One region of the Brevibacillus sp. NL20B1 genome, then DNA from elsewhere that is predicted to be linked to it. Evidence: a T-box and tRNA genes for the amino acid it is inferred to sense, from the RefSeq annotation. Region 1 holds a T-box; the other holds one or more tRNA genes.
What was found. The T-box of region 1 lies ahead of ileS (isoleucine--tRNA ligase). A T-box ahead of a tRNA ligase gene usually reads a tRNA of that ligase, here a tRNA-Ile.
Positions count from the first base shown of each region.

Region 2: it has a tRNA-Ile gene. The T-box ahead of ileS (isoleucine--tRNA ligase) is inferred to sense a tRNA for this amino acid. The anticodon was not compared.

Region 1 is NZ_JAGTPT010000001.1:105,871-117,284, reverse strand. Features, by position in the region: gene KDN35_RS00660 (MFS transporter) at 1-37, opposite strand, end outside; gene KDN35_RS00655 (mandelate racemase/muconate lactonizing enzyme family protein) at 52-1,170, opposite strand; gene KDN35_RS00650 (TraR/DksA C4-type zinc finger protein) at 1,183-1,944, opposite strand; gene ileS (isoleucine--tRNA ligase) at 2,160-4,946, opposite strand; T-box leader at 4,997-5,267, opposite strand; gene KDN35_RS00640 (DivIVA domain-containing protein) at 5,323-5,817, opposite strand; gene KDN35_RS00635 (YlmH family RNA-binding protein) at 5,912-6,685, opposite strand; gene KDN35_RS00630 (YggT family protein) at 6,699-6,968, opposite strand; gene KDN35_RS00625 (cell division protein SepF) at 6,994-7,419, opposite strand; gene KDN35_RS00620 (YggS family pyridoxal phosphate-dependent enzyme) at 7,449-8,147, opposite strand; gene pgeF (peptidoglycan editing factor PgeF) at 8,144-8,992, opposite strand; gene KDN35_RS00610 (YlmC/YmxH family sporulation protein) at 9,061-9,345, opposite strand; gene sigG (RNA polymerase sporulation sigma factor SigG) at 9,572-10,351, opposite strand; gene sigE (RNA polymerase sporulation sigma factor SigE) at 10,559-11,281, opposite strand; gene spoIIGA (sigma-E processing peptidase SpoIIGA) at 11,283-11,414, opposite strand, start outside.
Region 2 is NZ_JAGTPT010000014.1:22,303-33,716, reverse strand. Features, by position in the region: gene KDN35_RS11205 (MBL fold metallo-hydrolase) at 1-147, shown strand, start outside; gene KDN35_RS11200 (YugN family protein) at 138-500, opposite strand; gene KDN35_RS11195 (PHP domain-containing protein) at 609-1,451, shown strand; gene KDN35_RS11190 (GNAT family N-acetyltransferase) at 1,506-1,961, opposite strand; gene KDN35_RS11185 (2'-5' RNA ligase family protein) at 2,072-2,581, opposite strand; gene KDN35_RS11180 (hypothetical protein) at 2,734-2,892, shown strand; gene KDN35_RS11175 (alpha/beta hydrolase) at 2,895-3,599, opposite strand; gene KDN35_RS11170 (phosphatidylglycerophosphatase A family protein) at 3,820-4,380, shown strand; tRNA gene KDN35_RS11165 (tRNA-Ile) at 4,662-4,738, shown strand; tRNA gene KDN35_RS11160 (tRNA-Val) at 4,771-4,846, shown strand; gene KDN35_RS11155 (restriction endonuclease) at 5,526-7,052, shown strand; gene KDN35_RS11150 (lysylphosphatidylglycerol synthase transmembrane domain-containing protein) at 7,533-8,480, shown strand; gene KDN35_RS11145 (UDP-glucose dehydrogenase family protein) at 8,473-9,777, shown strand; gene KDN35_RS11140 (hypothetical protein) at 9,882-11,057, shown strand; gene KDN35_RS11135 (hypothetical protein) at 11,100-11,414, shown strand, end outside.

The DNA.
Region 1 (11,414 bases):
CCACCAGTCCTATCAGGTTTTTCGTGTTCTGTGCCATACCGTACACCCTCGTCACGCGTATGCGCTGCCATCCCAGCACAACGCTTTGATAATCTGCCAATCCGGCTGGACGCCGATGCCCGCTCCTCGCGGCAGGGTCACCTGTCCATTGACCGGAGCTATTGGAAAAATGCAGGTAAACGGATTGTCCATGACGTCCCACTCCACCGGTTCAATCGGGTCGGCGTCCATTTTGCTCCACGCCGGGAGACACGCCTGCGCGTATATCGCGTACAGCCGCGTTAGCGATCCGTCAAACACGTGCGGAGAGACGCGGTGTCCAAACTGCCGCCCCATCTGCAGCATGAAGCGAAAGCTATCCACCCCGGTCGCATGCATCGGATCGGGCTGGATGATATCAAGCGCTCCCTGTTTCAACAGCGGCACGTACTGGTAGCAGTGGATCAGATTTTCGCCCCCGGCCAGCGGAATTGACAACGCCTGCCGCAATTTGGCGTACTCTTCCGTCCGCTCCATCGGCATCGGCTCTTCCAGCCACATCCAGTTTTCATAACGGGAAAAGACATGCTCCCACTGTCGGGCAGCAGCCAGATCGTAACTTTGGTTGGCGTCTACCGCCACCTGGACGTCTGCGGGCAGCGATGCCATCAGCCGCTCGATGTGACGGCGGTCCTCCTGCCAGGAACGGCCGCCGATCTTCACCTTGATGCGGCGAAATCCGGCCTGCACCTGTCGTTCCACCAGCCGGACGGAATGCTCCGCCCAATCAGGACGCTCGCTGTAGGATTGAAAGGACGCGTACACCGGGATGCTGGTGTGGTACGCCCCGCCCCACAGCTCGCAGACGGATAAACCGGCCAGCTTGGCAGTAATCTCGGTCAGGGCCATGCTGACGGCCGCTGCCGAGCGCTGATGCCATTTGCTGATCACTTCCACCAGGCGCAGGCGGTCCGTCACCCGTTTGCCGATGAGGTACGGGATGATGCGCTCGCGAAATCCCTTGTCCAGCGTCGGCAGCCAGTCTACCGCTTCTCCCCATCCGTCTGCCCCGGAGGTCGTGACGATGCGGATCAGGTAACAGGCGCGGTACTTCTTGTAGCCGTTGGCGTCGCCGTACGGCTGCGTCAACCGATAGAGCAGCGGGTAGGTCTCCACGCGTTCGATCTGCATCCGATGTGCTCCTCACAAGAGATCGTCGCGCCCTTCGCGCTCCGCCCGCTCCTGCAGATACGCTTCGTAATCGAGAAACAAGCCTTTGCCTTCCCCTTTGCGCATGTACTCCTCATACGTGCCGCTGCGCATGAAATTGACGCTCTCCGGACCGTGGTAGCCGTCGATGTCCGTGTAGCCTATCTGCTCGATGGCCTCGACGGCTCCGTCCGCCTCGTCGCTTTCCACGTACATCTCCTTGTAGTCGGTCTTGTCGTTGTCCACATAGGAAAATGGCGTGCTTGACGTTCCCCACGACTCGACAATCTGCCAGGCGTCCTCTCCGTCAAAGCTGTTCTGTCCTTCTTTTTCGTCCAGCGAGGTGCGGCCGAACGGCGGCTGCAAGAACTCCTCCTCGATCGGACGAGACTGGTTGATGTTGGGTGCCGCCGCGTGTTCCTTGCAGGTTTGAGCGTAGGGCAGCGCCTCCAGCCGCTCTTCCGGGATGGGCTGCCCGCAGACGGTGCAGAGCCCGTACGTCCCTTCGTCCATGCGGGTAAGCGCCTGGTCAATCTCCTTTAACGTCTCCCGGTCCAGACTGTCCAGCGCGAGATCTTTTTCACGCTCAAACAGCTCACTGCCAATGTCGGCCGGGTGATTGTCGTACATGGAAAACTCCTGCAGGGATGTCGCCATCGGCTCCCGCATGCCGTAGTGCGCCTGCACCCGCTCCTCCAGCTCACGTTTTTCCTGCATCAGCCGTTCCCTGAACCGAGCCAGCTTTTCCTTGTCCACGCATGCCACCCTCCTCTGTTTGCTTTTCTTGGTGTAGTATGTCTTGCCGGCCGCGAAAATAACCCACGGCCAGCCCCTTGCCTGCCCCGCGTGTGCCGACATCGCTCTGACAACCCTTTCTGCCGTGGGGGAGGAACCCTGTGGACAAAAAATAGCCCTGCCTCACCGCAGGGGCACAGGCAGAGCTGTACTGTTTGTCAGATTGTGAGATAAAATTATTCAGCCACGTGGGCGTAGTGTTCGTGTACGATCGTCACGCAGCGCTGGCAGAGGCTCGGATGGGCGCTGTCCGCCCCGACGTCCTGCTTCACCACGCGGCAGCGCTCGCACTTGACGCCGTCAGCAGGTGCGACGACGACTGCGATGCCCTCCAGCACAGCTGCTTCGCTCGGCACGCTGGCGCCATGCGGATGCAGATCTACATGGGCGACGATGAACAGGTCGGCCAGGTCATCCATGGCGGACAAGACCCGCGCAACCTCTTCGGTTTGCGGATAGAGCGCCAGTTTGGCGTCGACGGAGTTGCCGAACACTTTGTTGCGGCGTGCTTCTTCCATCGCTTTCAGCACTTCGTCGCGCACCGCCAGGAACGCGTCCCACTTGCTCTCCATGTCTGCCGCGAAGCCGAGATGCTGTTCGTTTGCCTCCGGCATGTCGGTCAGCTGCACGCTTTCCTCGGCTACGCCCGGGATGTAGCTCCACACTTCGTCTGCGGTGTGCGGCAGGATCGGCGCCACCAGTTTGACCAGGTTCAACAGGCAGTCGTACATGACGGTCTGCGCGGCGCGGCGCTTGATGCTGTCGGGCGCTTCCACATAGAGCCGGTCTTTGCAGATGTCCAGATAAAAGGCGGACAGGTCAATGACGCAGAAGTTGTGAACAGCGTGGAACACCGTGTGGAATTGATAGTCGTCGTACGCCTTGCGCACCCGTTTGACCACTTGGGCCGCCTTGGCCAGCACGTAGCGGTCCAATTCGCCCAGCTGCTCGTACGGGACGCGGTCCTTCGCCGGGTCGAACCCGTTCAGGTTGCCCAACAGGAAGCGGAACGTGTTGCGGATCTTGCGGTACACTTCGGCGATTTGGTTGAGGATCGCGTCGGAAATCCGCACGTCCGCCTGGTAATCCACGGACGCTACCCACAGGCGCAGGATGTCCGCCCCCAGCTTGTCGATCACCTCTTGCGGCACGACGACGTTGCCGAGCGACTTGGACATTTTGCGTCCTTCGCCGTCGAGGGCAAAGCCGTGGCTCAGCACCGCCTTGTACGGCGCCGTTCCGTATACGGCCACCGAGGTGGAGAGCGACGAGTTGAACCAGCCGCGATACTGGTCCGATCCTTCCAGGTAGAGGTCAGCCGGCCATTTCAGTTCTTCCCGCTCTCTCAACACTGCTTCGTGGCTGGAGCCGGAGTCGAACCACACGTCCATGATGTCTGTCTCTTTGCGGAAATCCGTGCAGCCGCACTTTTCGCAGGTCAGGCCCGGCGGCACCAGTTCACTCGCTTCACGGGCAAACCAGACGGAAGAGCCTTCTTTGCGGAACAGCTCCGCGATGTGATCGATCGTCGTGTCGTTGATCACCGGTTCGTTGCAGGATTTGCAGTAGAAGATCGGGATGGGTACGCCCCAGACGCGCTGACGGGAGATGCACCAGTCGCCGCGGTCGGCCACCATGTTGGCCAGGCGCGTTTCGCCCCAGTGCGGAAGCCACTGCACGTTTTTGATCGCTTCCAGCATCTGTTCGCGGAAGCCGTCGATCGACGCAAACCACTGCTCGGTCGCCCGGTAGATGACCGGCTTTTTCGTCCGCCAGTCGTGCGGGTACGAGTGGGTGATGAAGCCGAGCTTCAAGAGCGCTCCCGCTTCTTCCAGCTTTTGTGTAACCGCCTTGTTGGCATCCTCGTAGAACATGCCTTCAAAACCTGGTGCTTCGGCCGTCATCTTGCCCTCATGGTCAACCGGGCAAAGCACGCCGAGACCGTATTTCTGGCCGATGTTGAAGTCGTCTTCCCCGTGTCCCGGAGCGGTGTGAACGCAGCCCGTACCGGCGTCCAGGGTGACGTGTTCGCCCAGGATCAGCGGAGACGGACGGTCGTAGAACGGGTGGGCCGTCACGACGCCTTCCAGTTCACTTCCCTTGAAGGTAGCCAGAACCTCTACGTTCTCCCAGCCGATCTCCTTGGACGCTGCTTCCAAAAGACCGTTCGCCAGCAGGAATTTGCGGCCGTCCGCATTCACTACGTTGTACTCCAGTTCCGGGTGAATGGAGATGGCCAGGTTGGCCGGAATCGTCCACGGTGTGGTGGTCCAGATGACAACGCCGGTGTCCGTGTCCAGTTTGCCCTTGCCGTCGGTCACTTGGAAGCTGACGTAAATGGATGGCGAGCGCTTGTCCTTGTATTCGATTTCCGCGTCCGCCAAAGCCGTCTCAGACGACGGGGACCAGTATACGCAGCGCAGCCCCTTGTAAATGTAGCCTTTTTTTGCCATCTCGCCGAAGATGCGGATTTGCCGCGCTTCATACTCCGGTTTCAGCGTCACGTACGGATTTTCCCAGTCGCCGCGAACGCCCAGCCGCTTGAATTGGTCCCGCTGCTTTTCGATGTAGGACCAGGCGTACGCTTCACAGCGTTTGCGGAATTCGTTTACCTCGATGTTGCGGCGGTCCAGCCCCTCAGCATTGATAATCGCCTGTTCGATCGGCAGACCGTGGGTGTCCCAGCCGGGAACGTACGGCGCGCAGAAACCGGCCATCGACTTGTAGCGAACGATGATGTCCTTGAGAATCTTGTTCAGCGCGTGGCCGATGTGAATGTTTCCGTTGGCATACGGAGGACCGTCATGCAGCACGAACAACGGACGCCCCTTTGTCCGCTCCTGCACTTTCCGGTAAATCTCCTGCTCATCCCAGCGGGCCTGTATCTGCGGTTCCCGGGTCGGCAGGTTGCCGCGCATGGGAAAATCGGTTTGGGGCAGCGATAATGTTTTGCTGTAATCCATGACCTGTTTTCACTCCTACTTGGTATAAATAAAAAGCCTTCCCCCATCCCAAAAGGGACGAGAGAAGGCTCCCGTGGTACCACCCTGATTGAACGGAACGGCCCTGCCGCAAAGCAGACGGATGCCGCTCCGCTCCACTCGTTTCATTCGTAACGGGAATGACGCGCTCCCTTACTCGCCCGCCGGACGTGACGCCGGCAGCCGGCTTTCAGTTGTGAACTCCCGGGTGATTTTCGGCGACGGCAACTGGCCGGGCTTTCACCTCTCCCCGGCTCTCTGGGCAGTGCTTGGTCACGTACTCTTCCCGTTCATCGTCGATCCAGTGATGAAAAGTTTGCAAATATTATAGTACCATCATGGCCTGAACGTCAACGGTTTATTCCGCCATCAGAGCGGACGTCGTGGAATCTGCCTGCTCGAGATCGTCCCATGCCCCGTTATCCAGCATCTCCAACTGGGCTTCGAGCAGCGTGCGGAAGCGCATCCGATAGACAGAGGCGCGCTTTTTCAACTCTTCGATCTCGATGGCGATCTTGCGGGATTTCGCCAGTGCTTCATTGACGATCCGGTCGGCGTTTTTCTCCGCTTCTTTCAGGATCAACTGCGCTTCCTTGCGGGCGTTGGCCTTGACATCCTCGGCCGTCTCCTGAGCCACAAGGATGGATTTGCTCAGGTTCTCCTCCATGCTCTTGTAGTGTTCCACCCGCTCGTTCAGCATGGCGACACGCTCTTCCAGTTCCTTTTTTTCCTTTATCAGGAGTTCGAAGTCCTTGATCACCTGATCGAGGAACTCGTTCACTTCGTCAATGTTGTAACCGCGAAAACCCGTGCTGAATTCCTTATTGTGTATGTCCAATGGCGTTAAAGGCACATGAACCCCTCACTTTTTCCGGTAATCGTACCCAAATTCTTCGACAGGTTTATCCGCATTTCCTGCCGGAATTTGCAAAATTATTGAGCCCGTCTCAGGTGAGTCGCCCGACGATCATGCGCAGCCGTCCGCTGCGCGTCGGCCCGGACACGTCCAGCAGCTTGAACCGTCCAAACCCGGCCAGCGACACCATGTCGCCAGGCTCCAGCAGATGCGACGGGTCGTCCACCACTTTCCAGTTGACTTTCAGTTTGCCCGCCCGGATCGGGACCAACGCCTTTGCCCGCGACAGGTTGTACACCTCGCCGATGACCGCATCGACACGCGGCGACGGAACCGTGATCACCTTTTCCGCATACCGGGGAGCGGGCGGCTGAAACGACTCCCAATCCACCCGCTCAAATTGGACCGGCGTCCGGTGTATATGGGTCACCTGTGAACAGATGAAATCGGCTACCTCGTCTGCGATGACGACATGGATCGCCTCTTCGGCCACGATCATGTCGCCAAATTTCTCCCGCTTCAGCCCCACGTTCAACAGCGCACCCATCACATCCCGGTGCTCCAATGTATGGAAGCGCTGGTCAGCGGAAATCCGCAGCAGGGCCAGGCGGTAGTCCTCAGGTTCGGGCACGATGTAATCGGGATGGAGCAGCACGCGCACCCGCTCCGCTCCGTCGTAGCCTCCGCTGGCCGAGACGGACACGTCACTTACCTGCGAGGTCAGGCTCTGCATGATCGCAAGCTGCCTCGGGTCCAGAAAATCAGTAAGGCGCATGGCCTGCTTCCGCTCTGTCAGCGTCAGCATCTCCAGCGCCCGTTCCGCAAAGGGACGTTCTTCTTTTCGAAAATGATCAAACACGCTCATGCCGTCACGCACCTCACAGCAGCAGTTGCTGCAGGATCGCATTCAGGCCCCTGTGGGCGAAGTTGAGTGCGATCAGCGCCACGATTGGCGAGATATCGATAAAGCCGAGCGGCGGGATAAAGCGGCGAAATGGCGCCAGATACGGCTCCACCAACCGCTCCAGCAGTTGACCAATGGGCGTTTCCCGCATCTGCGGCACCCACGACATGAGCACGTAGGCAATGACCATGAATTGATAAATGGTAAAAGCGTAATACACAATGGTAAAAATGGCCGTTGTCATTCACTCACCCTTTTGCTAGGTTCTCTTACTCTTCGACGACACTGGAGATCGTCCCCTGAATGTCGACGTGATCCGGCGTGCAGACAAAGATGTAGTCGCCCACCTTTTGAATGTCACCGTTCAGCGCGTAGACCGTTCCGCTCAAAAAATCGACGATGCGCTTCGCCTGTTCCTTATCCACCCGCTGCAGGTTGACGACGACCGGCCGGCGGTGACGGAGGTTGTCAGCGATGTCCTGCGCGTCGCTGTAATGTCGTGGTTCACATAAAACCAACCGAATGCCCTCCTTTTCCCGAGCCTGAAACGGCACCACGTTGTTGGCGCGAGGCGCCGGCTGCCGTTTGGTGAAAGACTCCCGCTCCTGCTCTTCGCGCTCCTCTTCCACCGTCTCTTCAATGTATTCTTCGTTATCCAATCCAAAGAACCCCATGATCTTGTTCATTACGCCCATGGCCATCCTCCTCTCGTGCAGCGTTGCGGTCATTCCGGCTTAACCAGGACCGAACCAAGCCGGACATATGTCGCTCCTTCTTCAATCGCCACTTCAAAATCGTTGGACATGCCCATCGACAGCTCTTCGATTGCAGCGTGCGGAAAGTTCCAGCCGTTGATCCGTTCTTTCCATTCCCGCAGGCCGCGGAACACGGGTCGCGCCTCCTCGGGATTTTCGACAAAAGGCGCCATGGTCATTAATCCGACGATCTTTATATGATTCATATTACTGGTTTCCTGCAAAAAAGCCAATACATCATTGGGACTAAGCCCAAATTTTGTCTCTTCTCCAGAGATATTGAGCTGCAGAAAACAGGAAACGACACGGTCCAGCGCTTCCCCGCGCTTGTTCAGCTCCCGGGCCAGCGACAGCCTGTCCAACGAGTGGATGTGTGCAAATTTGCCCACGACGTCTTTTACCTTGTTGGTCTGCAGATGGCCGATGAAATGCCACGTCCCCAGGTGGCCGTAGCGCTCGAATTTGGGCAGTGCATCCTGCACGCGGTTTTCCCCGATATGCTCCACCCCGATGGCCAACAAATCGCCGATCGCGTCGGCGTCGACGTACTTGGTGACGGCGATGACTTTCACCTCTTCCCGCTTCCGGTTGGCTCGATCGCAGGCGGCCGCGATGCGCTCTTCGACGGCTGCCAGCCTCGCTTTCAGCATTTCCCTCTCTCTCGTCACGATTCGTTCACAGCTCCTTTTTCAGACTCTCTCCATCCGATAAACGATGCCATCCGGCCCGTTTTCCCCGCCTCCCTGCGGTGAGAGAAAAACAGGTCGGTCCGGCAGCTTGTACACCATCCCGTCCGCAGCACGCGCTCTGGCGCAACGCCGCATTCCGCCAAAATCTCCGTGTTCAGACGAGGCAGATCCAGCATGTATCGGCCGTTTTCCCGGGGCGTCACGGCGTCTTCCCAGCGAGCAGCCGCCGTCCGTACCCGTTCCATGATTCGCTCGTCCACTTCATAGCAGCAGCCGCCGATGGCAGGACCGATCGCCACCAGCAGCTCCTCCGCCCTGCTGCCGTAGTGACTTTCAAACGCCCGCACCATTTCCTCGGCAATACGCGCCACCGTCCCCTTCCAGCCGGCGTGGGCCAAGCCGATCGCCCGCGACACCGGGTCGAGGAAAAACAGCGGCACGCAGTCGGCATAAAAGGACGTGAGCAGCACGCCCGGCTGATTCGTATGCAGGCCGTCTGTCGCCGGAATGACGTCGTCCAGGCTCTCCCTGCCCGCTCCCATGGATTGGGCGGTCACCTGGCAGACCCGGCTGCCGTGCACCTGATCCGCGCACGTCCAGGCTTCAAACGACATGCCCAGTTCCGCTGCCAGCTTGCGCCGGTTGGCCACCACACGGTTCGGGTCGTCTCCCACGTGCAGGCCCATGTTAAAAGAGTGGTACGCTCCTTCGCTCACTCCGCCGTTTCTGAGGGTAAACCCGGCCGCCAAGCCGGGAAAGCGCTCTTCCCACTCGCGCAGATGCAGCAGCGCGCCGCCCTCTCTGCCAACAAACGGTTCGTTCATGTTGTCACCTTCCTTATATGGCTTATGATACCACAGCCCAAAAGAAAAGAAAGGCTCTCTCGCCTTTCTTACGCCCGGTATTCGTCTTCCCCGCCGGTTTTTGCCTCTACCCGCATCGACTCCTCCAGGCGAACCAACACGACGTCCTTGCCGATCTTGATGATGTTGCGCCAGGGAATCACGTAGTCGTTGCCCGCTGAAAAAAACCCGAGGAATTTGCCCGGTCCGGGGACGACAATCGCCTCCACCCGCCCGTGGCGCAGGTCTATCTCCAGATCGGATATCTGCCCCAGCCGCTTGCCATCCAAAATGTTCACCACTTCTTTGGTCTGGAAATCCGAGATTTTGACCATTTTTCCTCACCTACTTTTTCTCCGTTAGTTCAAGTATATGAACGGGCAGACAAATATGCCCCGGGGAGCGGTGAAAGATTGGACCGGCGTCACGGCGCGTCGATTGCAGAGTCCCATCACGACTTGTAAATTTCACAACTTTCAGACTGTTTCAGTCGCCGAGCAGCTTATACAGAAACAAAAGCCTCCGACGCTGATGGCATGGAGGCTGCTGATGATAAACCCATTACGATTGCACGTGTTTTTGCATGTGGGCGATGGCCGCTTTTTCCAACCGGGAGACCTGTGCTTGGGAAATGCCGATCTCCTCCGCCACTTCCATCTGCGTCTTGCCTTCGTAGAACCGCATGGAGAGAATCATCTTCTCCCGTTCGCCCAGCCGCTGCATGCCCTCGCGCAGGGCGATTTCTTCCACCCAGTTGGCATCCCTGTTCTTCTCGTCGCTGATCTGGTCCATCACGTAGATGGGATCGCCGCCATCCTGATAGATCGGTTCAAACAGCGAGACCGGGTCCTGAATGGCGTCCAGCGCAAACACGATGTCTTCCTTGGGCACGTTCAATTCCTGGGAAATCTCCGTGATGGTGGGTTCCCGCGAATGCTTGTTGGTCAGATTGTCCCGCACCTGAAGCGCCTTGTACGCGATATCCCTCAGGGACCGCGACACGCGGATCGGGTTGTTGTCCCGCAGGTAGCGGCGAATCTCCCCGATGATCATCGGCACGGCGTACGTGGAAAATTTCACGTTTTGGCCGAGGTCAAAGTTGTCGATGGCCTTCATCAGGCCGATGCAGCCCACCTGAAACAGGTCATCCACGTACTCGCCCCGGTTGTTGAAGCGCTGAATGACGCTCAGCACCAGCCGCAGGTTTCCATTGACCAGTTTCTCCCGCGCTGCCAGTTCGCCGTTCTGCAGGCGTTCGAACAGCTCCCTCATCTCTTTGTTGGTAAGCACCGGAAGCTTTGAAGTGTCCACCCCGCAAATCTCTACCTTGTTGCGCGTCACGTCTTACCCTCCTCGAAGCAAGAAAGTTCCCAACCCGGTTGTCTTGAAAGGCCGCGTACCGACGCATCGCCGGATGAAAGAAAACTCGGCGAAGGCCGAGCTTTGCGGCGAGAGCGAGCCGTGTATAGGCGGTTTTACGAGCAAGTGGCGTTGCCACTCTCTGGCACGGTTTAGGAACAGTATCTCCTTCGATTGGGAAATTATGCGCTACACCATTTTGTTGAATTCTTTTCGCAACCGTTTTATAATTCGCTTTTCCAGACGGGAAATGTACGACTGGGAGATGCCCAACAGATCGGCGACGTCCTTTTGCGTCTTCTCTTCTTCTCCCGACAATCCGAAGCGCAGCTCCATGATGATGCGTTCTCTCTCTGTCAGCTTATCCAGCGCTTTTTTCAGCAGCTTGCGGTCCACCTGGTCTTCGATGTTCTTGTAAATGGTGTCGTTGTCCGTCCCCAACACGTCGGAGAGCAAGAGTTCGTTGCCGTCCCAGTCGATGTTGAGCGGTTCGTCGAACGACACTTCCGAGCGAATCTTGTTGTTCCGCCTGAGGTACATGAGAATTTCGTTTTCGATGCAGCGGGAAGCGTAGGTGGCCAGCTTGATGTTTTTCTCCGGATCAAACGTATTGACCGCCTTGATCAAGCCGATCGTCCCAATGCTGACCAGATCCTCGATGTTGATCCCCGTGTTCTCAAATTTGCGGGCGATGTACACGACAAGCCGCAGGTTGCGTTCGATCAGCATGCTGCGCACGGCGGGATCGCCGGACGGCAGCCGGCTCAGGAGAATCTCTTCTTCTTCTCTGGTCAGCGGCGGCGGCAGGGCTTCACTTCCCCCTATGTAGTAGATCTCTTCGGCGCGTGCACCAATCCACAGCAGGAAACGGTACCAGAGCAATTGGAGTTGCAGGCGAAGTTTCACATACATACTAGCCCTCCTGTTCGCGTAAGGGAGTTAGGTTTTGGTCATCGCTTTGTATGATGGCGGGGTGCACGATGGCTTGATACCGGCCGTCGGCGGCCAACGGGATCGGATTGAGACCGATCAGCACCTTCCTGGC
Region 2 (11,414 bases), on a different contig from region 1:
ATATCCATCGAAAACGCCACGAGCTACGTGCTGTACCGGACCGCGCTGATGGGCTACCTGATTGGACTGATGAAGGAAGAGCGCGTGGGTTATCGCTTCGCCGCCAATCAATGGCTGTGGAGCCGAAAAGTGAGCGATCAGCGCTGAGCAGCGGGATGGGACAAGTAGTCCGCGATTTCGGCCAGCTTGTGCTCGGCGGCTTCGCGGATCTCTTTCGGAATCACGAACTGGTCATCGTCCGTCGTGTGCATGTAAAACTTCGCTTCCAGATAAGGGTGGCCCAATTTGACGGTCAATTCTCCCTTGCCGGTGGTAGTGCTGGTGTAGTTGGTCGGAATGCGGAGAAAATACGAAGTGCTGGTGGCTGAGTCGTAGATGACGACATCGTAGGTAGGGGGGCTGTCGCCGCCGGAACGGTGAAATCCTTGCTGCCGGAGCATTTTGTCGACATAAGACAGCGGCCGAACAACACCGGTCAGGTTTTTGCTTTTTAACCGCATGGACATCCTCCTTGGCTACCACTCAAAATTGTGTGTTGCCTAATCATATGTGGAGGAGCGGCGATTCAGACTTACAAACAGGAGAAACCAGAAGGAGTGGAACATCACGTGAAACAAGCCGATCTGCATACCCATACACGCGCATCCGACGGCACCTGCGAGCCTGCGGAAAACGTCCGTCTCGCCGCCGAAGCCGGACTGGCCGCCGTCGCCATCACCGACCACGACACCGTCGCGGGGATTTCCGCTGCACTGGAAGCGGCCGCGGGGCGGAACATCGAGGTCATCCCCGGCGTGGAGATAAGCTCTGCGGCCAACGGACAGGACATCCACGTGCTCGGCTATTTCATCCCGTACGACGACGAGGCGTTTCAGGAAAAGCTGCGCGGGCTGCGCGAGACCCGGCACGAGCGCAACAAGCTGATGATCGCCCGTCTGCGCGAGTTGGGCATCCCGATCACCCTGGAGAGCGTCTACCGGCGAAAGAAGGGGGAGGACAAAAACATCGGCCGGCCCCACATCGCCGAAGAGCTGGTGGAACTGGGCGTGGTCGGCTCCATCGACGAAGCATTTGCCAAGTACCTGGGCCGCGAGGGAGCCGCCTACGTGAACCCTCCGCGCATCACGCCCCAGGAGGCAATCACGCTGATCAAGGAAGCCGGCGGTGCCGCCGTGCTCGCCCATCCCGGCCTGTACGACGACGATGACCTGGTGCAGGAACTGATCGCCTTTGGCCTGGACGGCATCGAAGTATGGCACCCGGACAACGACGCGGCCGAACGGGAGCGGTATCGCACTTGGGCTGAGCAACACGGCCTGGTCATGACCGGCGGCTCCGACTTCCACGGCTGGCGCGGCGAAGAGCCGTTTCACGCCATGCTGGGTACGCACACCGCACCGGTCTCCGCAGTGGAACGGCTGCGGGAGATTGCGGCGATGCGGAAGCGGTAACACTGCACAGTGAAACCCCGCGTCCGATGAGGACTGCGGGGTTGTTTTTTACACTTATTTCGTATCCAGCTTCTTTACCATGGCAATGTGCTCAATGCCGGCTTCGTCAAACACGTCACCGTGCGCCTGGTAGCCGAGCTTTTCGTAAAAGCGTTGGGCGTGGGTCTGGGCGTTCAGTTTGAGGCTGTGGTAGCCAAGACGGCGGGCGGCTTGCTCCACGGCCAGCATCAGTTCCCGGCCCAGGCCGGTGCCCCGCTCGCTTTTCACCACGGCAACCCGCTCCACTTTGCCCACACCGGGAGCATACGGCCGCAAACGGCTTGCTCCCACGGGCGTCTCCCCCGCGTAGGCGACGAAGTGAACGGTCCCTGTGTCCGGCCGGTCATGCTCGTCAATCTCCAGCTCTTCCGGCACCTGCTGCTCCTCGACAAACACGGCCCGCCGCACCGACAGGGCATCGTTCATCTGCTTGTCAGACTGGACGGTCTCGATTTGGTACACCTGGTTCATCGTCACGCTTCCTTTCGCTCTGCGCCGAAGTTCTCTTTTCACAAGCCGTGAAGGGGGCTGCGCTCAAACGCCCGCTTGCTATCCCGCCCGCGAGAATAATCGCCTCACGGTTATTTTTTCAAGTGGAACGTTTGGTATACGCTCCAGGTGCCGTCCTCCAGCGGACGAATCAAGTGGAAGCTGTCAATCTCCGAGGTCAGGTCGATCTTGTGCATGCTCAGCTGGCTGGTCACGTCGCGCAGCTCGTCGTTGGACAGATCGCGCCCGATGGTCAGATGAGGCACGTAGGCGTATGTTTCCGGAGTATTGACACATTTCTTCACAATCTTTTCGTGCAGGGCCACAAACGGCTCCTTGTTTTGCACGGCAATGTAGATCACGTTGCTGGTCGGGTGAAACGTCGAGATGCGGTGGAAATGAGCGGTAAAGCTATCTGTCGACTGGGCAACCTGTTCGAGGTGGCTCACGAGATTAGGCAGGCGGTCTTCTTCCAGCTCAAACGCCTCTTTCAGTCGGATGTACGGCGGGATCAAATCAAAGGTCGGGTCGTAACGTTTCCGGTATGAGTTGGCGATCTCTTGCACCTGGCTGGATGGGAATACGACGATACTGTATTTCATATGGAACCCCTCCTTCTTCACGTTTTTGAACATGCCATCATATCCACTTATTTTAACAGAAAATTCGCCATTTGTGTAATGTTATGCGTCAACCCGTATATTCCTTCGACGATGGGACAGACTGTTAACAGCAAGGAGGTGTCCCAATAATCATGAAAACAGCCATGATGATTACCTTTATGTTCCTCGTTTTGTTTTTGTTGGCGCTGCTCACCTTTACAATCATTACCGTCATCCGCAAAGCGGAATTCGAAGAGGCGCTCGTCTCGCCAGGAAAGGAAGACGGCACGCAAAAAGAACGGCCACGGTAAGTTTACCCAAACAGCGCGCGCAGCATGCGCGGCAGGTTGGCCTGCCAATATCCCCACGTGTGGTCACCCGCAAAGGTCTCATAAGCCAGGGTGACCCCTTTTGTTTGCAGGATGTCGCGCAGTCGTTCGTTGGCCGCGAGCAGGTTGAGCGTCCCGCGCGACGTTTCCACCGCCGTTTCTTCCGTTCCCACTTCCAGGTAGACGTGCAGGGAAGCGGGCAGCTCCGCTTCGGCGACACGCCGGTTCAGCGCCTCGTCCATCGCGGCAGACTGGCAGGCCACCTGGCCAAACGTGTGCGGATACGCCAACGCCGTAAACAGTGACACGACGCCGCCCAACGACTCGCCCAGCAGCGTTCGCGCCTGCCCCAGCGGGTGAGTGGAGTAGTGACGGTCCACATACCCAACGGCCTCGACAGCCAAAAAGCGCCGGTAGGCCAGATGCTCATCACCGTCCGGATGGTAACGCGCGTACCGCCGGGACTTGTCCACCGGCAGGAACACAGCAATAAGGTCAGGGATTTCTTTTTCCCGGTGGAGCTGTTCCAGAAGCGTCGCCAGCCGGCCCAGCGACAGGTAATCCTCGCCGTCCTGCACGTACAGCACGGGATAGGAGTAGAGCGGGGAGTACCGCTCAGGGGTATAGATGAGGAGATGTTCCGTTGTTCCCAGGAAGTTGCTCGTCAGTGTGATTTCATTCAGCGGCACAGGGATGTCCTCCTTTTCGTGGCTGCGTTCATTATACCGAAAGCCAAGGGGACAGGGAAATCGTTTTCATAACTGAGGGAGGGGCGACCCGCCCGGCCATGTTTTCCCAACTCCTCCATCGGACAAAAAACCTTTCCAGCCGAAAGATTGTCGCAATTCTGCCAGCGTATGATACTATGATAAAAAGTGACTTCACTCAATCGTGGAAGGGGTTGTCTCAATGAAGAAGCACGTACACAGCAGCGAAGTCAGAAATGCCGCCCTGACACGCCTGGCAGAGCGCGGCGTCACGGTAGAGGATATTGCCGAAATCGTCTATCTGATGCAGTCGCCGTACCATCCCGACCTGACCATGGAACCCTGCATCGAGAGCGTAAAAGCCGTTTTGGAAAAAAGGGAAATGCAGCACGCCATCCTCGTCGGCGTGGAATTGGATACATTGGCGGAAAAAGGCATGCTGTCCGAGCCGCTTCAAACCCTCATCGCGACAGACGAAGGCCTGTTCGGCTGCGATGAGACCCTTGCGCTCGGCTCCGTGTTTGGCTACGGCAGCATCGCCGTCACCACCTTTGGCCACCTGGACAAACACAAGGTCGGCGTCATCCAACGCCTGGACACCAAACGCTCCGGCCGCGTCCACACCTTCCTGGACGACCTCGTCGCCAGCATCGCCGCCAACGCCTCCAGCCGCATGGCCCACCGCCTGCGTGACGAGCAGGAAGAGCAAGCCAAACAGGCCGAGATCCGGATTGCGGAACAGAAAGCGGATCAGGCTGGGTGAAAAAGGGGGGCGGACAGCTCCCGGGTCAGCTTTCGCGAAATGCTGAAACATTTGGGAAATGCGGTCTCATTTGAGCAGTACGGTCTCATTCAGGCAGAGATGATGCAGAAGCATTACCGGAAAACCAAGCGAGAACAGGGCCATTCTCTTGCACGTGAAGCTGGCAGAGAATGGTTCTTTCTATGCCGGTAAAATTTTTTACAGGAATTTTGATTTTTTCTCTTGAAATCGAAAAAGAAATCAGGTATATTAAATCATGTGATCGGCGTCCGGTACGATTCGGGCCCTTAGCTCAGTTGGTCAGAGCGGTCGGCTCATAACCGATTGGTCGTAGGTTCGAGTCCTACAGGGCCCACCATGAGACAGACGATTGTAAAAGTTACATAACATGATCCGGTAGCTCAGTTGGGAGAGCACCATCTTGACAGGGTGGGGGTCGCTGGTTCGAACCCAGTCCGGATCACCATACATAAGTAGATGAAACCCTTGAGAAATCAAGGGTTTTTTGATTTTTTTCGTTTTGTGGTCCAAAAGAGCTACTGATCCCCGTCCTTAGGACAGTGATCAAAACATCTTACCAGATATCCTTTCTCAAGATTAACATACCCCAAGCTAGTCCAAGAATTTCCCTCTTTCAATTGCCCGATGTTATGATGAGAAAAAATCATGTAGTACGAGCTTTCCTTCGCAATCTCCAAAAAACTTTCGGAACTGATTGGTATTTTAAAGAGAACTTCTTTTTTATACGTTGGGCTGATCAATGCCACGTTCTTGGTCACAAGGCCCTATATACTTTAATTTTTATGAGATGATTATATTGCTGAAGCATCATCGGGGTCAGATTATACATTCTACCTTGCTTAAGGTAGGGATGATATTGTATTTCGTTAGATATAGGTATAAAGAGTTGCTGCATTAATTTTTTGTTTATCCTCATACAGCCATATTGACTAAAGGCGTTGCATGTAGACAAGTGAGATTACTGAAAACATGTATCTATTTCATTTCTTGTTAAGAACTCAATGGAACCTCCTTAAGAGGAGGTTCTTTAATATTGTCGATTTTGTTCGATAATACATGTAGGAATAAGGAACTAATTGGAGAAAATTTATAGTGACACTCGGTCATAGCTAGGGGGTATCTGTATGGCACGAAAATATTATTATAGTACTATTGTGACGAATAGTTACTTAGGCGTATATAAGGAAATAAAAGGGGCCACCAAGGCAGAGGTTCAATTTAAGGCGGAAGAACAATTACGAAAATGGAAAGAAAGGGAATTAAAAGAGAGAGAACGAGCTGCAATAGCTGACCTTAAAAGCCAGGCGGAATTTGATACCTTACAGGCACAAAAGTTGATTGAGGATTACAAAAATATTCTCAAATCTACTTTGAGAGTAGATGATAAGCTAAACTGGGAGGCATTAAAAGAGAAGAACGAGTATGAAGATATCGAAAAAAGTCCGAAATTTGATAATATATTGAATGAATTAAATGTGCCCAAGGAAAATCGGATCCTTGAATTCTTTTTCAAATCAAAGAAAGAAGCCCGACTTAAAAAAGTAGATGAGGCAAAAACTTTGTTCGAGACCAGATTGAAAGAATATGAAAAAAGAAAAGAAGAGTTTTTAGCTAAACAGAAAGAACAAAACGAATTGATTGATCAGTTTAAAACCGATTTCGAATTAGGACATGGAGATGCAATCGAAAAGTATGTTTATATGGTACTCGAACGCTCTACATATCCTGAAGGATTAGAAAGAGATTATGAAGTTCAGTATGAACCGATAAGTGGTACCATCATTATTTCCTTTGAATTACCATCACAAGAATCCGTACCCAAAGTTATTCAATACAAGTATGTTGCTTCTCGCAAAGCTATCGATCGTGTCGAAATGAAAAAGAAAGAATTTGAGATTTACTACGAAAATGTTCTATATCAAATTTGCCTTCGAACCATTCATGAGGTCTTTGAATCTGTTTACATCAATGCCGTAAAATCGGTTGTTTTTAACGGGTGGATAAGTGGTGTTGATCCGAAAACAGGCAATGACTTTCGTTCTTGTATAATGTCCTGTCAGGCATCTCGAGAAGAGTTCGAAGCATTAAATCTTGAAAGGGTCGATCCCAAAGAATGTTTCCGAAACTTAAAAGGAATTTCCGCTGGCCCATTAGCACACCTAGCCCCGGTAAGACCCATTCTTGATATAAAGAAAGAGGATTCAAGGTTCGTTGAATCCAGAGATGTTCTAGCTGGTCTAAACGCTGAAACGAATCTTGCGACCATGGACTGGGAGGATTTTGAACACCTAGTTAGAGAATTATTTGCCAGGGTGTTTTCCAAAGACGGTGCAGAAGTAAAGGTGACACAAGCGAGTCGTGATGGGGGAGTCGACGCAATAGCTTTTGATCCGGATCCGATAAGAGGTGGAAAATTTGTAATCCAGGCGAAACGGTATAATAACGTGGTTCCTGTTTCAGCCGTCAGGGATCTTTATGGGACTTTAATGGCGGAAGGGGCTACAAAAGGTATATTAGTTACAACCAGTTACTTTGGGAATGACTCTAGAGAGTTTGCAAAAGATAAGCCGATTACCTTGATAGACGGTTCAAACTTAGTTTACATGTTCCAAGAATTTGGTTATAACGTAACCATTCAGCTTCAAAGGTAGATTCCCTTTTCTCACTCAAATTGGTTGATGGTGTGTATTACATCGATAGGACATTAGGAAAGGCACTGTCCTTCCCCTTATCGTGCTACGCGAAGTCGGGGAATAAATGGAGTGATGGGGGCCGAGACGAGCTCCTCTAACGACTTCCTCAGCGGAGAAGCGCAGGACGTGAGGAAGACAGGGGGCACAAGTCTGACTTCTTCGAAATACCCACATGTTGGCCCTCCTGCCCGTTCCGCGTTTTGGAGCGGACGCTACCCACTCCTTCGCTGGTCATCAAGAGAGCGAGCGGAAACCATCACACATAACACCGCGGACTTTGTCTACAGACTGTAACCCCTGGGAACGCAGGGGGTTTTTTTCTGGCCCGGCGGAAAAATCAGGGAGAAGCTGACAATCATTGCGAACTGCCTTTATGATCTTTATAATCTTTCTGTTGGAAATACGGAAGTGCGTAAACCTCCAGGCGGGAAGAGGGACATGATGAGTATGGGGAAGCGTCTGCTTTTTTTTGTGTGTAAACTGATGTTGTTTGCCGCATTTGTGGGATTGTGCGTGTTCTTCTTGGATCTGAAGGCGATAAACAGACAGCTCCTCACATTGCTTCACCATCCGTTTACGCTTGCGGGGATGGCGCTCCTCTACGGGATGGCCTTTTGTCTCAGAGCGTTTGCCTGGAAATGGTATGTGAATAAGGATGTCGCGTTTTCTGTCTTTTTGTATGCGCAATTCTACAGTTTGTTCATCAATCACGTTTTGCCCGTCAAGGCAGGGGACGCCGTGCGAATTGGATTGCTGGCGAAAGAAAAGGATGTGCAGTGGGATGAATCCCTGCATTCTGTCGTGGTGATGCGATCGCTTGATCTGTTGGTACTGGCGGCATATGCGGGGATCGGCGTCTTCTGGATGGGGCTCGCATACGCGTGGACGACTCTGTTTCTGGTCGCTGGTATCGGGGCAGCAGGTCTGGTTGTTTTGCTCCGCTGGGGGATGAAAAAGCCCTTGCTGAAAAAACATGTGCAGATCGTCAAAACAGCCTTTACGGGCCCCAAAGGATGGTTCATCTGTGCGGCGATTGCTGCCAGCTGGGGGCTGGAAGCGTTTGTTGTGCTGGGAGTGACGAATGCCTTGTCCATCGATCTTTCCGTACTGAAAGGTCTCTGGGTAAACAGCATGACGATCGCAGGGCAGCTGTTTCATTTTACGCCTGGCGGGTTGGGTACGTATGAGAGTGTCATGACGTTTTCGCTGGTGACTGCTGGTGTGGGCTGGCAGCAAGCATACGAGGTGGCATTGCTGACGCACGGATGGAAGTTTGCCTTTTCCTATCTGGCAGGGCTGTGGGCGTGGATCGCTCTCCCCATACCATGGAGCGAATTGAGAAGTTGGATCAGCAAGAATCGGAACAGAGGTGAGAGCAATGGATAAGGTTGCCGTGTTGGGAGCGGGTTATGTCGGATTGACAACAGCGGTCGGCCTTTCTGCTTTTGGATGGCCTGTCGTTTGTACCGATGTGGACAAGGAGAAGATCGAATCGCTGAACAAAGGGCAGGTTCCTTTCTTCGAACCGGGACTGGAAGAATGGATGGCCCAGAGTATGCAGAAGGGACTGTTGACGTTTACACCCGATGCTTCCATTGCAATTCGATCCGCTGATGTCATTTTTGTCGCGGTGGGAACCCCCAGTCTCCCTGATGGCAGCGTCGAACTGTCCGACCTGTTCGCAGCCGTGTCCACCATCAGCGAACACATGACGGAAGACAAACTGATCGTGATCAAGAGCACAGTCCCGCCGGGCACGACCCAGCGAGTGAAGGAATTTCTCGGGGAACGGCTGGCGGGCATTTGTTCTTTTGAGGTGGCGACCAACCCTGAATTTTTGCGGGAGGGATCGGCCATCGCCGACTTTATGCGGCCTGATCGCGTTGTGATCGGGACGGATCGCTCTGCTCCAATCGAGCGGTTGCAGCGGATCTATCAGCCGTTGATTGAACGCGAGGTACCGTTTATCTATACCAACTTTCAGACAGCAGAGATGATCAAATACAGCGCAAACAGCTTTCTGGCGATGAAGGTAGCGTTTATCAATGAGATTTCCAGAGTGTGTGATCTGGTCGGTGCAGATGTCTTGACAATCGCTCGGGCGATTGGCCAGGACCCTCGTATTGGTCCGGCTTATCTTCAACCGGGTCCTGGTTACGGGGGCTCCTGCCTGCCAAAGGACACGGCAGCCTTTGCGCACTTTTTCCGCGAGAGGGGGATGCCCCTGCCGATCATCGAAGCAGTGATGGAGAGCAACCGCATGCAGCATCGCTACGCTGTCCAGAAGATCAGCGATTATTACAACACCCTGGACGGCATCAAACTTGGCGTGCTGGGAACAGCCTTCAAAGGGGGAACCAGCGACATGCGTCAATCCCCGGCAATTCCCATCATCAACCAACTGCTGCAGTTGGGGACAGAACTGACGCTGTATGATCCGCAGGCGCTGGATGAGGCCAGGCAGCTGTGGGGAGATGCGTGTCTCTACGCCGAAGACGAGTACGAAGCAGCGGCCGGCCAGGACGGAATCGTAATCGTCACAGATTGGCCATCGTTTCGCCAACTTGATTTGGACAGAGTAGCTCAGGCCTTGTCGCGCAAGGTTATGTTTGATTTTCGCTCTCTTTATCAACGAGCGAAACTGGAGCAGATGGGGTTCGATTATATAGCGATTGGCCGATAATTTTTTCTTTGCTAATTGACAACGAGTCTCATTATCTTTACAATGAGTTTTGCTGAGAGTGATAATGATTATCAATAAAACGCACCTTAGGGGGACCTCGTAACATGAAACCGGTAAAAGTTCTTTCCACGACTGCTTTGGTCATGAGCCTGCTGCTTGCTGGATGCGGTGACAAGCCTGCGGCGCAGCCTCAAGACAATGCGCAGACCCAAACGACACAACAACCGGCTGCGCAAGAGGAGGCCAGGAAATCTGCGGTTGCTGATCTTGTCGGTGCAACCAAAGAACTGGTAGGAGTCTTGAAAGCAGAACAAGTGGATTGGGACAAAGCGATCAAACTGTACGACGAAAAATTAAAATCTCATGTTCAATCCATGGATGAAGCGAACAGTGCACAAGTAAATGAACAAATCACTGCTGCTTTGAACGCAGGCAAGGACGGTCAGCTGCCGGCAAAAGTTGTTGCCCAGATCGGCGATAAATTGCTGCAAAAAGTAGCGTTCCTTTCCATTCGCAACGAGTTCAAGGGAGCAAATGATCAATTCGCCAACAAAGACGAAGCGAAAAAAGAATTGGGCGAAGCAAAAGAATATTATAACGGCGTGCTGAAAGCGATGATCGAGAAGCGCGACAATGCGTATGAAACACAACTCGTCAGCGCAATTGACGCTGGTTTTGCCGAGATGGAAGGCGCCATTGAAAAAGGCGACAATCTCGCGTTTAACCTTGGCAAGCAAGTCGTCGACAAATCCATCATGAAAGCATTCTACCTGGCATCGGGCGCTGAAAAAGGATACGCCTACAAGATTGAGAAACTGGTGAAAGAAGGCAAGGCGGATGACGCGAGAGTAGGTCAGGCAGAAGGCTGGGCGTTCTTCCAATCTCTGCAATCTTACCTGGAGAAACACGACAAAGAAGATGCGGATTTCATTAACAGCCAGTTCGATCTCTCCAACGACGTGAAAAACGTCAAAGGCGACACAATCAATCAAGCGTATGTGCGCGCGATTGCGAAGACAGCCAAGAGTGAATATGAAGCGTCTGTTGAAAACTGGGGCAACGACAAGGCAGCAATCACCGCGCTCGAAGGAGCTCTGTTCATCGATATGATCAAGACGGATCTGCCGAAGGCTCTCGGCAGTGCGGAGAAAGCGGATGCCCTCCAGAAACTTGCGCAGCAGTATCTTGACGCCGTAAAAGCTCAGGACAAGGCAAAAGCAGATGAGAGTTTCAAACAGATCAAGCCTGTGCTCGACTTGCTTGAAAAATACGGGAAATAATGTAACAGAATAAGAAAAGTGGATTTGCAGGGGGGCTGGGTAATGTCTTATGCACGTAAGTTCATGTCCTCCCTCTTTGCTTTGTTATTGGCGGTGTTTACGCTTGTGCCGCATGCGGCGTTCGCGTATTCATACGGCAATCCAAACGAAGAGGCTGTGGCGGAGAACTACAAACAAGTCGTGGCAAAACTGAATCAAACGCCGGCTGACTACGCAGGAGCTTCCAAGACCTTTGAGAGCATCAAACAGGAACTGGACATGCACATGGGGCCGGAGCCGAGTCAGGCGATCACGCAAGCGTTGCTGGCGCAGGATAAACAGGCTGCAATCAGTGCGTACCAGAAGACGCTTGTGTTA